3 regions of the Arthrobacter sp. NPDC093139 genome follow, and region 1 is predicted to be linked to each of the others. Evidence: riboswitches for the same ligand, from Rfam matches in the RefSeq annotation. Region 1 holds a riboswitch; each other region holds the start of a gene.
The links. A riboswitch is a leader RNA that binds a small molecule or an ion and turns the genes downstream of it on or off. The one in region 1 is predicted to bind cyclic di-AMP.
Positions count from the first base shown of each region.

Region 2: another riboswitch for cyclic di-AMP. It lies ahead of ACIP90_RS01740 (M23 family metallopeptidase); the one in region 1 lies ahead of ACIP90_RS04185 (NlpC/P60 family protein).
Region 3: another riboswitch for cyclic di-AMP. It lies ahead of ACIP90_RS18985 (C40 family peptidase); the one in region 1 lies ahead of ACIP90_RS04185 (NlpC/P60 family protein).

Region 1 is NZ_JBIVOO010000002.1:228,350-233,142, reverse strand. Features, by position in the region: gene ACIP90_RS04200 (insulinase family protein) at 1-662, shown strand, start outside; gene ACIP90_RS04195 (alpha/beta hydrolase) at 659-1,489, opposite strand; gene ACIP90_RS04190 (GTP pyrophosphokinase family protein) at 1,712-2,818, shown strand; cyclic di-AMP (ydaO/yuaA leader) riboswitch at 2,960-3,157, shown strand; gene ACIP90_RS04185 (NlpC/P60 family protein) at 3,161-3,958, shown strand; gene ACIP90_RS04180 (GGDEF domain-containing protein) at 4,032-4,793, opposite strand, start outside.
Region 2 is NZ_JBIVOO010000001.1:341,654-346,446, forward strand. Features, by position in the region: gene leuA (2-isopropylmalate synthase) at 1-676, shown strand, start outside; gene recO (DNA repair protein RecO) at 763-1,515, shown strand; gene ACIP90_RS01730 (isoprenyl transferase) at 1,518-2,366, shown strand; gene ACIP90_RS01735 (class I SAM-dependent methyltransferase) at 2,438-3,088, opposite strand; cyclic di-AMP (ydaO/yuaA leader) riboswitch at 3,329-3,503, shown strand; gene ACIP90_RS01740 (M23 family metallopeptidase) at 3,509-4,351, shown strand; gene ACIP90_RS01745 (alpha/beta fold hydrolase) at 4,389-4,793, opposite strand, start outside.
Region 3 is NZ_JBIVOO010000016.1:60,708-65,500, reverse strand. Features, by position in the region: gene ACIP90_RS19010 (molybdopterin molybdotransferase MoeA) at 1-315, opposite strand, end outside; gene ACIP90_RS19005 (DUF6457 domain-containing protein) at 312-662, opposite strand; gene ACIP90_RS19000 (molybdenum cofactor guanylyltransferase) at 696-1,298, opposite strand; gene ACIP90_RS18995 (HNH endonuclease) at 1,322-1,822, opposite strand; gene ACIP90_RS18990 (NlpC/P60 family protein) at 2,045-2,824, opposite strand; gene ACIP90_RS18985 (C40 family peptidase) at 2,926-3,600, opposite strand; cyclic di-AMP (ydaO/yuaA leader) riboswitch at 3,671-3,864, opposite strand; gene ACIP90_RS18980 (M23 family metallopeptidase) at 3,979-4,793, opposite strand, start outside.

The sequences.
Region 1 (4,793 bases):
TCGAGTCCGACCCGACCAATCAGCATGCCGAAGACGTGCGGCTCGGCCTTCTGGAGATCCTCCGCGATCTGCGCCGTCACGGGCCTACGGCCGGGGAGCTGGCGACCGAAGTGGAGGAAGTGCAGGAGTACCTCGAGGATCCGTCATCCGCCATGGATGTGGCGGTAGCTGCCGCCGAATCGTACCTGCTCGGCCGGGCAGCTGTCGGCCCCGAGGACAAGGTGGCACTGGCGCACGGTGTCACTCCGGAATCCTGCCGTGCTGCCCTGGAACTGCTGGAGGAAACGGCCATCTTTGGGATGCCGGAGGGCACCCGTCCGGAAGACGACAGCATCAGGTCCGACACCGAGCGGGCAGTCGACTGGCTGGGAGGCAAGGAGTTCCGGCGCGGCGTGCGCGGCGTCTTGGCCGGAGTCCCCGGCGGAACCAAGCTCTTCGTCGGCGAGAAGGGCGTGACGATCTGCGCCGACTACACGGCCAGCATCACGTGGGATGACCTCGTGGGTGTCGCGGTGTTACCGGACGGCCTCATATCCCTCATCGGGGCGGATTCGCAGCAGATCGACCTGCGTGCCGAATGGTTCAGCAACGGCCGGCAGGCCATGGACACCATCCTGGACCGGGCAGGTGAGGGCCGGCGGTTCATGCCAGCCCTCCCCTAGGAACCGAGCAACTCCTGCACGAGCTCGCGGCATTTCCGGTAGGACGAGGCCTTCGGGTCAATCAGCGCGAAGTGGTCGCCCGGAACCTTGACCACCTGGACCGGCGCCCCGGCGGCCCGGGCTGCTGCGGCGTACGCTTCCGACTGGCTCATGGGAACGGTGCGGTCCTCGAGTCCGTGCACCGCATAAATCGGCACGTCCAGCGGAACCGCACTCATGGGGTCGGCATACTTGTGGCGCTTGGGGTATTTCCCGGACGAACCGCCCATGAGGTTGCTGACCGCCCCGTTGCTGAGGTCAAGCCAGTCCGCCTGGGCGAGGTTCAGCAGCCCGGACTGGCTGACCACGCCTGTCAGGTGTACCGCCTCGCCGTTGAGGTTCCTCTCCACCTGCCGGTCAGCATCGGGGGTTCCCAGCCCGGCCAGCCGGTCCCGTCCTGCCGCCCAGACGGCGAGGTGGCCGCCGGCAGAGTGGCCCAGCGCCACCACCTTGGCAAGGTCAAGTCCGTGCTCTTCAGCGACTCCGCGCAACCTGTCGATCCCGGCCAGCACGTCCTCGAAGGTGTGCGGCCAGCCGCCCCCGTTGCCTGCCCGCCGGTATTCCAGGTTCCAGGCCGCCATTCCGTGGGCTGCGAGGTCCTTTGCCAGCGGTTCGCCCAGCTCGGCCCCGTACTGGGAGCGCCAGTATCCGCCGTGGATGACCACCACGACGCCTCGGGTCGCCGGCCGCTTGCCGTTCCGTGATGAGGATGCTGGCGGCGTTTCCGGCAGGAAGAGCTCGCCCCATTGGCTGGGGTGGTCGCCGTACTGGTACTTCTGCCGCTTCACTGCATCCTCCTTGGGTCCGGGTGGGCAGGAGGCAACAAGCGCCCCCGGCGTCACCACTGCCGTAGCACCCAGCAGTCCAGAGAACGGCAGGGTCCGACGGCGCACATCAGCCATGTCCCGAGCCTACAGGGACGCGGCTCCCTCCGGGCGGAAGAGAGTGGCCGAGGTGGCAGGGCGGGTGTCACACCGGCGACTGTCGCACGCCCTTGATAGTTTGGAACCATGGCAAGCAACTGGGATCGCCTGGACATCAGTCAGCGCGACTCCGTGCAGGAAAACGTGGAACTGTATGAGCGCGTCCGGCCTGCCCTGAAGCTTGTCACCCGTGACGTCCTGCAGATGCTGCGGACCATGCTCAAGGACACCGAGGTCACGCCGCTGTTCGTGACCGGCCGCACCAAGACCGTGGACTCCTTCCGGGAGAAAATCTCCCGAACCGAGGAGCCCCTGGAACCTGGCGGCCCCCGCGTCCTGAAGTTTCCCGACCCGTTCCGCACCCTCAATGACATGGTGGGTGTCCGCGTCATCACCAAGCTTCCTGCGGAAAATGCGGTGGTGGCCAACCTCATCAAGCGGCAGCGGCAGCTGTTCGACTGCCGCGGAGACCGTGAGAAGGACATCGGCTCCATCGAGTCCGGCACATACGGCTACTCCAGCCGCCACCTGATTCTGCGGACCATCCAGAATGAGGCCGTCAAGGAGTACCAGAAGGTCTTCAACCCAGATGCGCAGCCCAACGGAAGCTACTTCTTCGAATGCCAGATCCGCACTGTCTTCGCGCATGCATGGAGCGAGATAGAACACGACATCCGCTTCAAGGCAGAGGATCCGCGGGCCTGGACCCCGCATTTCGACCGCCAGTTCACCGCCACAGCCGCCATGCTGGAGACAGTGGAGAGCGCCTTCGCGGACCTGCACGAGCGCTACGAGGAGGTCCGCGGCTACTGGGACATGGACGGTGAAGGCGCCGCCCCGCTCACACCCAACCGCATCCGCGACGTCTGGCGGACGCTGCTGCCGCACGTGGATCGCAAAGTGGATGACGACTGGGGATGGGCCGCCGAACTCATGGCGGCCCACGGCCTGAACCAGACGGTCCAGCTCGCCGGACTGCTCAGCGCCAACAGGATCACCGAGGTCCGCAAGGCCCTGGACCACCGCTACTCCCCCGGCCCGGACCGGCTGCTGGATGACCTCCTCCTCTGGCAGTACGGGACGAAGCACATCGACCTCACCGCCGAGGAGCCCGACGCCGTCCCGCACCCGCGGCGCGACAGCCTCCTGCGGCGGCTGAAACAGATCGAGCGGTACCGCCAAACCAAGAAGTAGGCGTCGGCAGGGCTGGGTTCCGCCCTACCAGCACGAATAGTCAGCACCCGGCGCGCGACACACCTCCGTTACCTTAATGTGACTTTTGGAAAGGGCTCCCGTACCGTGGAAGATGTGCCTTCCTCACCGAGGAAGGCACTCCCGCGCTGATTGCCTAACTCTGCCGCTGCCCGGGATCCGTTCACAGACCATGCACGGCAGAGACGGGGAAACCAATTTTGGCCCGCACGAAAGGGCCTTGGGGTGAAGCCACGCAGTTCCTGAACTTGTCAGGGCGCGCGGCCGGGTGTCTCCCATCCGAATCCGACAGCTCACCTCGCAGGCATCGGGAGAGGCTCCTTCATGTCGTCACGCTTTACCCGTGCCCGCCGCGCAGCGGCCGGCCGTTCGAATCCGTTCGTATCCGCATCGCGTGCTGTCACGGCTAATGCCGGAGGACTGGGACGCCAGGCAACCGTAATCCTCGCGGCATCGGGACTCGCCTTCACCGGCAGCATGGCAGCGAACGCCGCCAACGCGCCGGCCCAGAAGGACGCCGCCCCCGCGTCGGCGTCCACGGCCGCCAGCCAGGTCCAGGCACCCCTGAGCGCCAGCTCCAGCGTCAAGATCGCCTTCGAGCGACCTGCGGTGAAGTCCACCCCTGCCCCCGTGGTGCAGGAGCCCGTCGTCGTCGAAAAGCCGACGGCCCAGCGGGCCGCAGCTCCAGCGCCTGCCGCAGCCCCTGTTGCCGCGCCTGCGCCCGCCCCGAAGGTCTCTGCACCGAAGATCACCGTGAAGTCCTCACCGGCGCCCGCGAAGGCTCCCGCTGCCGCCGCTGGCGGCATCAATGCCTCGATGGTGTCGGCCGCCTACGCCCAGCTGGGCATCACCCAGGACTGCACCGCGATGGTGGAAAAGGCACTCGGCGCCTCCGGCATCCGGGTGGGCGACCTTGCTCCGATGCAGTTCATGAACCACGGCAAAGTCGTGTCCACTCCCCAGCCCGGCGACATGGTGGTCCAGTCCGGCCACGTGGGAATCTTCGTGGGCAACGGCAAGGTGCTCAGCGGCGGCATGAACGGCGTCAACGAGACCGTGGTTCACCCGCTGTCCTGGCTGACTGCCACCGGCCCCGTCACCTTCGTGCGCGCCGGCGCCTGACAACGCCGAAGCCTGCTTACGCCGGAGCCGGTGTTCCGCTGCCTTGGGGGCAGCGGGGCACCGGCTTCTTCTGCTAGCCGAGAACTGCCCGGTTCCGTCCGAGGGATTTGGCCTCATAGAGCGCGGCGTCAGCGGCTGCAATCGGCCCGTCAAGGCTCAGCACCCCCGCGTCCACAGCAGCGATGCCGTAGCTGACGGTGGGCATTCTAGGTACGTCGGGAACCGACCCCTCGGCGAGCCGGCGGCTGATTTCCTTGACGATGATCTCCGCGGAGTAGGGGCTCGCGCCCGGGGCAAACACGATGAATTCCTCGCCGCCGTACCTCCCCACGAGGTCCGTGGAGCGGACCGTTGCACGGCAGGCGTCGGCGAAGGCCTGAAGCGCCAGGTCGCCGGCGGCGTGGCCATGGGTGTCGTTGATGGCCTTGAAGTGGTCCAGATCCGCGAGGATCAGCGCTCCCCCGCTCTTGCTGCCCCGGCCGCGGCGGAGCTGTGTGGACGCCATATCCAGGAATGCCGACCGGTTGAGCAAGCCCGTGAGCCCGTCCTGGCTGGCGACGGTTGTCAGCGCCCGTGTGTGCTGCTCCGTGCTGAGCCCGGCCATGCTGAAGGAGACCACTGCCAGGAGCACCATGGTAACCAGGGTGGTCACGGCGGATCCGAAGTAGGTCACGAACGTCGGGCTGTCGGGGCCTGCAGCGATAAAGACGGTCAGCCGGCCCAGGTAGAACACTGAAACACCGGCTGCGGCGATGGCCATTGGAATTCGGACCCGCGTGTACCCGGGCTCCAAACGCCACAGCTCGCGTGCGGTGAGGGCAATCATCAGCGACAT
Region 2 (4,793 bases), on a different contig from region 1:
TGAGGCCCTGGAAAAGGATGCCGCAGCGGCAGGGAAGGAAGTCAGCGACTTCACCTGGCAGGTTCCGTACCTGCCGGTCGACCCGAAGGACCTGGGCCGCAGCTACGAAGCCGTCATCCGCGTGAACTCGCAGTCCGGCAAGGGCGGAGTTGCCTACCTGCTGAAGAACGAGCACAGCCTCGACCTGCCCCGCCGCGCCCAGATCGAGTTCTCCAGCGTGATCCAGAAGCGCACTGACACCCACGGCGGCGAGGTCAGCGGCGCCCAGCTGTGGCAGGTCTTCCAAGACGAATACCTGCCGTCCGATTCGTCAGACCGGCAGTGGGGCCGCTACTCCCTGGGAACGGTCAAGACCGAAACCGACGACAACGGGTCCATGACCCTGCACACCACCCTCACCGTGGATGGCGCCCAGGTGAGGCGCACCGGCACCGGCAACGGTCCCATCGCCGCGCTGCTGGACATCCTCGGCCAGGACGGCGTGGACGTCAGGGTGCTGGACTACAGCGAGCACGCCCTCTCGGAAGGCGGAAACGCCCGCGCCGCTGCATATGTGGAATGCGCCGTCGGAGAACGGGTGCTGTGGGGCATCGGCATTGACCCGAACACCAGCATGTCCTCGCTGAAGGCAGTCATCTCGGCCGTGAACCGCGCCATCCGGGACGCCCAGGCCTAACCCGTTCAGGTGCGCCGCCGGCAGGGCCGGCGGTGCACCTGCACGCCGAAAAGCAGGGTTTCCTGCAGACAGTGCGAAGATTAAGCGTGGTCCAACAGTCATTTGCAGCGCGTGCCTACCGCGATGAGGCCGTAGTGCTGCGCACCCACAAACTGGGCGAAGCGGACCGGATCATCACGCTGCTGACGAAGCACCACGGCCAGGTGAGGGCTGTCGCTAAGGGCGTCCGCCGCACCAGCAGCCGCTTCGGCGCCCGTCTTGAACCCTTCATGGTGGCGGACCTGCAGCTGGTGTCCGGCAAGTCCCTAGACATCGTCACCCAGGCCGTCGCCAAGGGTGCCTACGGCGGAAACATCGCCGCCGACTACGGCAGGTACACAGTTGCCGCCGCCATGACGGAGACCGCTGAAAAGCTGACAGACGTCGACGGCGAGGCCGGCACCGCGCAGTACAACCTGCTCGTCGGGGCGCTGGCAGCCCTGAGCCGAGGGGACCACACGCCGGAACTGATCCTGGACTCCTACCTGCTGCGCGCGCTGGCCACCGGCGGGTGGGCTCCCAGCTTTACCCGCTGCGCGCGCTGCGGTGCGGCCGGGCCGCACAACGCCTTTTCAGCGCCGCTGGGCGGCATGGTCTGCGGGGAGTGCCGGCCGCCCGGATCAGCGGCCCCGGCCGCCGAGACGGTGACGCTGTTGGGTGCTCTGCTCACCGGAAACTGGACGACGGCGGATTCCTCACTGCCGCTGCACCGGCGGGAAGCGGCAGGCCTCGTGGCCAGTTACCTGCAGTGGCATCTTGAACGTGTCCTGAAATCCCTCAAACATGTGGAGCGTACCTAACAGTGTCCTTGGGAAAGAAGAGCACCCCTGCCCGGCGCCGGACCGCTCCCGTGGTCCCGCCTTATCCGCACCCTTCCGGTGCTGTTGCCCCGGCGATCCCGGCGGAATTCGTGCCCCGGCACGTGGCGATTGTCATGGACGGCAACGGACGGTGGGCCAATCAGCGGGGGCTGCCCCGCATCGAGGGCCATAAGGCGGGGGAGCCTGCGCTGCTGGATGTGGTGGCGGGCGCCATCGAACTCGGCATCAAGTACATCACCGTCTACGCATTCTCCACGGAGAACTGGCGGCGGTCCCCGGAGGAAGTGCGCTTCCTGATGGGATTTAACAAGGATGTGCTGCGCCGGCAGCGGAACCAGCTGGACGACTGGGGCGTGCGGGTGCGCTGGTCCGGCCGCCGGCCCAAGCTCTGGGGATCAGTGATCCGCGAACTGGAAGAAGCCGAGGCCTATACCGCCGGAAACAGCACGTGCACGTTAACCATGTGTGTTAATTACGGTGGCCGCGCCGAGATTGCCGACGCCGTCTCGGCCATCGCGGAGGACGTCGCCGCCGGACGGCTCAAGCCCGGTTCCATCACGGAGAAAACCGTCCAGAAGTACCTCGATGAACCGGACCTGCCCGACGTCGACCTGTTCCTGCGGAGTTCCGGCGAGCAGCGGCTGTCTAATTTCATGCTCTGGCAGTCGGCCTATGCCGAGTTCGTCTTCCTGGACACGCTCTGGCCGGACGTCGACCGCCGCACCCTGTGGGACGCCGTGGGCATCTACGCCCAGCGGGACCGCCGCTACGGGGGAGCGGTGGACGCTGCCGAGACTTCCGTGGCGGCCGCCACCCATCAGCCCGGGTAGGCCGGGGCTTCACCCTCACGACATTCGAAGAAGTTTCCTTGGCACGCGGCACTACTACGCGCGCCCAGGATCTAATGCTGTGGTTTGCCAAGCAGAATGGCGGCCTGCTGGTGGCTTTCCATGGCTCTCGGTGAGCGTACCAGTTGTGCACGTGCCACGAAGCCTTGCTCAGCGAACCGGGTGGCTACTTCCCCGGGGGAGTGCAGTTCTGCTCTGAGCTCGACATCATGTCCGTAGGCATGGTTAATAGTGCGGTGGCCGCTGCCGGCCTGGAAAGCGATGAGCGCCGAGCCGGATGGGCGGAGGACTCTCCAGAACTCCCGCGCAATTGCCGGCAACTCTGCCCGGGGGGAGTGGATGATCGAGTACCAGGCAAGTATGCCGTCGGCAGCAGAATCGGATGCCGGCAGGTCGGTCAACTCTCCCACTTCAAAGCAGAGACCGGGGTGGAGCTGCTGCGCGACCCGGATCATCTGGGGCGACAGGTCCACACCTGTGACGTTCAGTCCCGTGCGGGTCAGGTATTTGCTCATCCGGCCGGCGCCGCATCCGGCGTCGATCACTAGCCGGTCCGCGGAGGTGCGAATGTGGCCCGCGAACTCGTCGACCATGGCCATGTCGAGAAGCGACTCAAAGGCTGTATCGGGGATCACCCTCGAGTAAGCCTCGGCAACCGAATCGTAAGCGGTTCTGACCTTTATCAGGTTCTCGTGGTCAACCATGGACCGAGCCTACCGACACGCCTTGCCTCCTGTTGGCCCGCCGCCACTCCAACCCCGCCCGCCGGCAGCCAGCAGGTCGGATTTAGGGCACCCGTCTAGTCGCTTTCTCCCCGTTCTGCAACTGCAACACGCCATCCTTTACGTAACGAATTTGTAACACCGTGTTTTTCTTGGTTTCATGGTTGATACCACATACCTTCACCGGGTATGCGTGTACCCGCTTCGCCAAACCCCGCCGGCGGTACATGAACCCTTCACTCCAGGCGGGGGCGGAAGACCCATGAAATGACGCCTTTGGGCGTCTTGGGGTGAAGCCTGGCCCTGTCACTGCAGCCTGTGAGGCGCGCGGCAGGGGAGGCCGGACAGTCCACTCGTCCGAATCCGACAGCTAATTTCGCCGGCGTTGAGAGGACCTACGCTGTGCCTTCCCACGACAATCACGGCCTGCGCCGTGCCATTTTCTCGCGCACATCCGGTAAGGGTCGCCACCGGGCAGCCTCATCCCCGGTGCCCAGGCCGCGAGGCCGCGGCCAAAAGCTGGCTTTTGCGGCGGCGGTGACGGGAATGATCGGCATGACCGTGCTCTCCACGGCTCACGCCGCCCCAACAGGGATCTTGGCCATGGGGGAGGTTCCTGCCAGTGCAGTGGCCGCTCCGGCCGCACAACCCTCCCTGCTCGCGGATGCAGGATCGTCACTGGTTTTTGACCAGCCCCAGGTCAAGTCCTCCCCGGCAGCGAAAGCGGCGCGGAAAGCGGCACCGAAAGCGGCGCGGAAAGCGGCATCGAAGCCGGTGCGGAAACCGGCGCTGAAGGCCGCACCCAAACCGGTACGGAAGCTGGCACCGAAACCCGCCCGGGCTTCCGCGCCTTCGGCGGGCCTGCGGGCACCGCTCGCCTCTACGATCGTAACTTCCCCATATGGGCACCGCGTCAATCCCCTGACCGGGGCAATCGGCGAATTACATACGGGGCTTGACTTCGCCGGGGCGTGCGGCACGCCCGTTCTGGCTGCGGCCAGGGGAAAGGTCACCGAGGCAGGCTGGAGCCCATACGGCGGCGGAAACCGGATTGTTGTTGACCACGGCAAGGGACTGAAGACCACATACAACCATCTGGCCAGCATCGGCGTTTCCAAGGGCCAGACCCTGGCGCAGGGTGGACGGATAGCCGCTGTCGGAACGACCGGCAGCTCCACCGGCTGCCATCTTCATTTTGAAGTCATGGTCAATAACAGGACCGTCAACCCCGCCAGCTACCTATAGGCAAACAGGGCGACTTTCTGGCTGCACCTGGCCACTCTCATGGCAGCAGACCGAAGGATTCGTCCTCAGCGGCAAAGCCGTGGATCCACCGGGCCAGCCGCCGGTATGCGTCCGCGCGCACCTCGGCACGGGATAGGAAAACATCGTGCAGGGCGCCGTCGATCCGCTCCACGGACACGCTCTGGCCCAGTGAGAGGGCCCGCACGGCGATGACGTTGACGTCCAGTACTGCGTCCGTCCTGCGCATCTCTTCGGTCCAGAACGGCCCGTTGGCGCTTGCACCGGAAATCATCACCAGGATGGGGATGCCGATATGGAGCCCGCGGGCAACCTGCGCCTGGCCGGCAAGGACTGCGCTGAGCCAGCCGGCGCGGACCGGAAAGGCCATGGGAGGCCGGTACTTGTCATCAAGGGTCCATTCCCCTTCGGCTGAGTTGCTGAT
Region 3 (4,793 bases), on a different contig from region 1:
CATCGCGGACGAAGCGTAGTGCGGAATGTCCTGCAGCGCGGTGATGTCCGCCGCCAATGTCCTGCCCAAAGCTTCCCGCAGCGGAACACGGCCGGCAGGGATTGGAGCAGCGCAGTCAAAGGCGGCCTGCCGTGCTTCTTCCCAGGTGTGTGCCGCATGCGTGGCAGGTGGATCCGCGGACACGATTCCACTGTCCGCGGGTCCACTGTCCGCGGGCAGTGCGTCTGTGTCGTCCTCGGCCGATGCAGCGTTCCCGGCTGGGTTGGTGGCCGGCTGGGCGGCCTCGGCTGCGGGATGTCCGGGGGAAGCGGTCATTCCCCCGGTGTCCCGCTGGGAGCCGCTACGCTGCTGGAGCTGCCTGCGGCCGGCGGAAAGGAGTCATCCCCTGCCTCATCGGCCGAGTAGGCCTTGGACACGGAACGGGCAACGTCCATGGCCGCCTTCATCGATGTGGAGTCAGGCGCCTGGCCCGAACCTGAGGCGAGCCCGGCGGCAAATCCGGCAATGAAGGTGGTCAGCGGCGCTGCGGGCCGGACCACCGAGTGCGCGGCCACCCCGGCAAGGGACAGCACCTCATTGACATCCACTTGCACGTCTTCGAGCTCAAAAGCCCGCAGCAGTAGACGGCACCACTCCTCAAGCGTTTCGTCCTGGCTTTTCATGCCTGCCTCCAATCTCAACTGCGGCTGCGACGTTCAGCCCGGATGATTGCTGGCGTCCACTCCCAATGCGGCGGCATCGTCCCAGGTATCCACATCGTCTGTGGAGCCGGCGGGCACGGTGACAGCCTGTACGTCAAGCCTAGCAAGGAGAGCGAAAACTGACCCATGGTTCAAAGCGTTCCGCGCCGCTGCTTCTTCCACCGCGCGTTCCAGCACAGCCGTGCGGTAAAAACCTGCCAATGGCTGACGCCGCCCGTCGCCGGAAACTGCCATGACGCCGTCGCCGCCGTGCAGCGCTTCCAGAAGGGCATGCACGGCATCAGCCACGCGGGGCATGTCACATGCCAGAACCAGAACATAGGCATCATCCCCGGGACGGGCCGGGGACTCCAGCAGGGCCAGGCCGGCCGCAATCGCGGCGGCAGGCCCGGCGAACGGCGGATCCTCCCGGCAGCTCAAAACACCGGGCGGAAGGTCGTGGGCTTCCGGGCCCACGACTACGATGCGGCGCGCACCTCGGGCGGCCGCAATCGACCGGTGCAGAAGGGTCTCACCCTCATAGATCAGTTCGGCCTTCGGCGATCCGCCGAGCCTCGAAGAACGGCCGCCGGCCAGAATGACTGCATCGAAGTACACATACCAAGCCTAGTGCGGACAGGTCAGGCGGCCGTCTCCGGAAGCAGGAAGGGATCCCACGCGGGGGTCGGCTTCTCCAGTTCCTTGATTTGCCAGATGGTGCCAACGGGAGGCGCCGGGACGAACCGCAACTTCCAGCCCATTTCCGCCGGGGTGTGATCCCCCTTGACGTTATTGCACCGGAGGCAGGCCGCCACGAGGTTTTCCCAGGTATCCGCACCGCCCCGCGATTTCGGCTGGACGTGGTCTATGGTGTGGGCTGCCTTGCCGCAGTATGCGCACCGGTGGCCGTCCCTGCGCAGCACCCCGCGCCGGCTCACTGCGGTGACCATGTTATAGCGCGGCCGGATATAACGGTTCAGGAGGATCACGGAGGGGCGGCCCATGATGTCCTTCGGCCCCACGACGGGATCGTCACCTTCGGCAACCACGCTGGCTTTTCCTGTGAGCACAAGAACCAGCGCCCGGCGGAAGGTTACAACCGCCAAGGGTTCATATCCAGCATTAAGAACGAGCGTGCGCATGCGCATACCTCTTCACGGCCGCACCCGGCAGAGGCGCGAGGGCCGGCTGCCCTCTGCATGTCCGGGCTATGGATCGACACCACAAGAGTAAACACTCTTAGCGCATATCGACGAATCGGCCTAACATTCGGCCACGGCGTGTCGGTGTTCAGCCCGGGCAGTTTTAAGACAAAAGGACCCCTGCCGCGGGGGCAGGGGTCCTTTTAAGCCTTTGCTCGTGGCTTAGCCGCCGACGCGGATGAAGACCGGGCCGGAGCCGACGTTGACGCTGAACAGCGCGGTGGTTCCGCCGTTCCAGCCACCGTGAACAGCCTGGCCGTTGCCGACGTAGACAGCGATGTGGGCCAGGCCCATGCCGCCGTTTTGGTAGTAGGCGAGGTCGCCCGGCTTGGCTTCGGCAGCGCTGACAGTGCGGCCGAGGGACAGGTAGCCTGCCGGCCAGCCGTGGTAGTTGATGCCCACGGCGGCCAGGGAGTTGGTGGCCAGCATGGTGCAGTCCTGCGAGACGCCCAACTGGGCGTACGCGGCAGCGGCGATGGCAGCTCCCTTGCCGCTTGCAGAGGACGTGTTGGCAACAGGTGCAGCTTCCACCTTCGCGGTGGCCTGAACTGCCGGAGCAGCCTTCACGGCCGGGGCTTCCACGGCAGGCGCGGCTTCCTGGACGTTGACGACCGGCTTGGGAGCCTCAACCACGGGGGCCGGGGTGGTGGTGATCGCCGGCTTCTCGTAGGAGATGGCGATGCTGGATGCAGCCGAAATCGGTGCCGACGCCAAGGACTGGACTTCCAGGGTGGACGTGGAAGCCGAGTCGCGCTGAACGTTGGTCTCAGCGGCGTTGGCGGCGATGCCGCTGGTCAGAACGAGTCCGGAGGCGGCAGCGATAACAGCAGCCTGACGGCCTACTCCGCCGGCGTTGTCGCCGACAGCCTTGGCAATGACGGACAGCGAGTTGGTCTTGGTGACCTCGGCGCGGTGGCGTGCAATGGTCGCACGTGTAGTCATGATTTCTCTCTTTCGTGTTCCACGGCCCGCTTGTAGCAGGCCGCGGTTTAGCGACGCGCCGGCGTCTTGGGGGTACGCCGAATCGTCTCGAATGGGGGGTTTTAGCGAAGGGTGTAGAACGAGGACGTGCCCGTGGCGGACACTGCATGCAGGATGGTGCCCTGCGAGGGGTTCAGCGCGCTGATCATCATGCCGTTGCCAACGTAGATGCCAACGTGGGCACCGCCGTTCTGCATGACCAGGTCGCCGGGGGCGGGAGTCGACGTGGGCTTCATGGCTGTCCACGCATTGACGCGCGGAATGCTGATGCCCGCCTGTGCGTAGACCCACTGGGTGAAGCCGGAGCAGTCCCAGCCGCTGGGAGTGGTGCCACCCCAGACGTACGGGCTGCCGATGCCGGTGTAGGCGATGCCCGCGAGACCTGACGTTGCACCCGAGCCTGCGGCGTCAACCAGTTTCCCGGCCTTGGCCGCGATGGTCTCCACGGCAGCTTCGGGGCTGGCCGTGTCGTCGCTGGACTGGGGCGCGACTGTCTCAATGACGGGGGCTGCCTCGGTGGTAACGGCAGGACGCTCGAAGGAGACGGTTGCGGTGGGCGCGGCGGTCACAGCAAGCTGTGCCGCCTGGGATCCGGACTCAGCGGAGGCGGAAACACCGATGTTGGCGTCGGATGCGTTGGCTGGCATGCCGGCGCTCAGGACGAGACCTGAAGCGGCCGCAATGACTGCTGCCTGACGACCTACTGTGCCTGCATTGGCGCTTACTGCCTTGGACACGGAGTCCAGCGGGTTCTTACGAACCGTTTGCGCACGGTGGCGCGCAAGATTGTGGCGTGAAGACACGAAGGTAGCCTCTCCCAATGCCTACGAGGTGAGCTGTCGGATTCGGATGGGAGTCACCCGGCCGCGCCGCTTCCTGGGAAGCTTTGCGACTTAACCCCAAGGCCTTCTTGCGAAGACCAAAATTGGTTCCCCCGCCCCTGCCAGACGATGTAATGCGAACGGACCTTGAGCGGTGGCAGAGTTAGGCAATCCACTCAAGGGCGTCAACTTCGGAAAAGTTGACGCGGTTTAGACGGTACAACAGTTCGGAGGGAATGTCACATTCAGGTCACGGTGTGTCACGAGAATCTGAGAGCTCTCCATCGGCTTTGCTTACAGCCAGCCTTCGGGATCCACGACTTCTCCGTTGACCATCACCTCAAAGTGGAGGTGGCAGCCGGTGGATGCGCCGGTGGTCCCGCTAAGTGCCACCGTGTCGCCCCGGCTGACCTTCTGGCCAACCTGAACGCTCGATGACGACAAATGGTTATACGTGGTTTCGAGGCCGTTGCCATGGTCGATGACAACCCTGTTGCCGCCGCCAAACTCGTGCCAGCCGGCAAACGTGACCGTGCCACTGGCCGCTGCATACACTTCTGTTCCGCACTGGGCTGCGAAGTCCTGGCCACGGTGGAACTCTCCGGCGCCGCCAGTGATGGGGCTCACGCGGTATCCAAAGGGCGAGGACTTCACCATGGTCGCCAAGGGCATGCCAAGGCTGCCGACGGAGGCTGCGCGGCTGATACTGCCGGCGGACTGGGCGCTCAGGAGCTGCTTGAGCTTGCCATCCGGGTCACCGGCTGTCGCAACGGAGGTGCGGCTGAAGTCAATCTTGGCTGCCGCCTCGGCGGAGACCTCTGGCTGCCCCGTGGCGGCACCTGCGGCGGCCGGGGCGCCGTGGTCGGCCGAGGCCAGGACCGGGCTCGTGGCGGGCACTGTGACGGTCAGCAGGAGGCCCGAGGCGGCAAGGGCCACGCCGACCTTCTGCCCGACTCCGCTGGCAGCGGCGAAGTCAGCGACCTGACGGAAAGGACTGCGTTGCTTCCGCGCTTGACGCTGCGCATCGCGGGGTCGCTCAGCGGCGACCGCTACGGGCGTGCGGGGCTCGGCAGCGGAGCCGGTAGCGCGGCGGCGGCCCCGGGCATTCT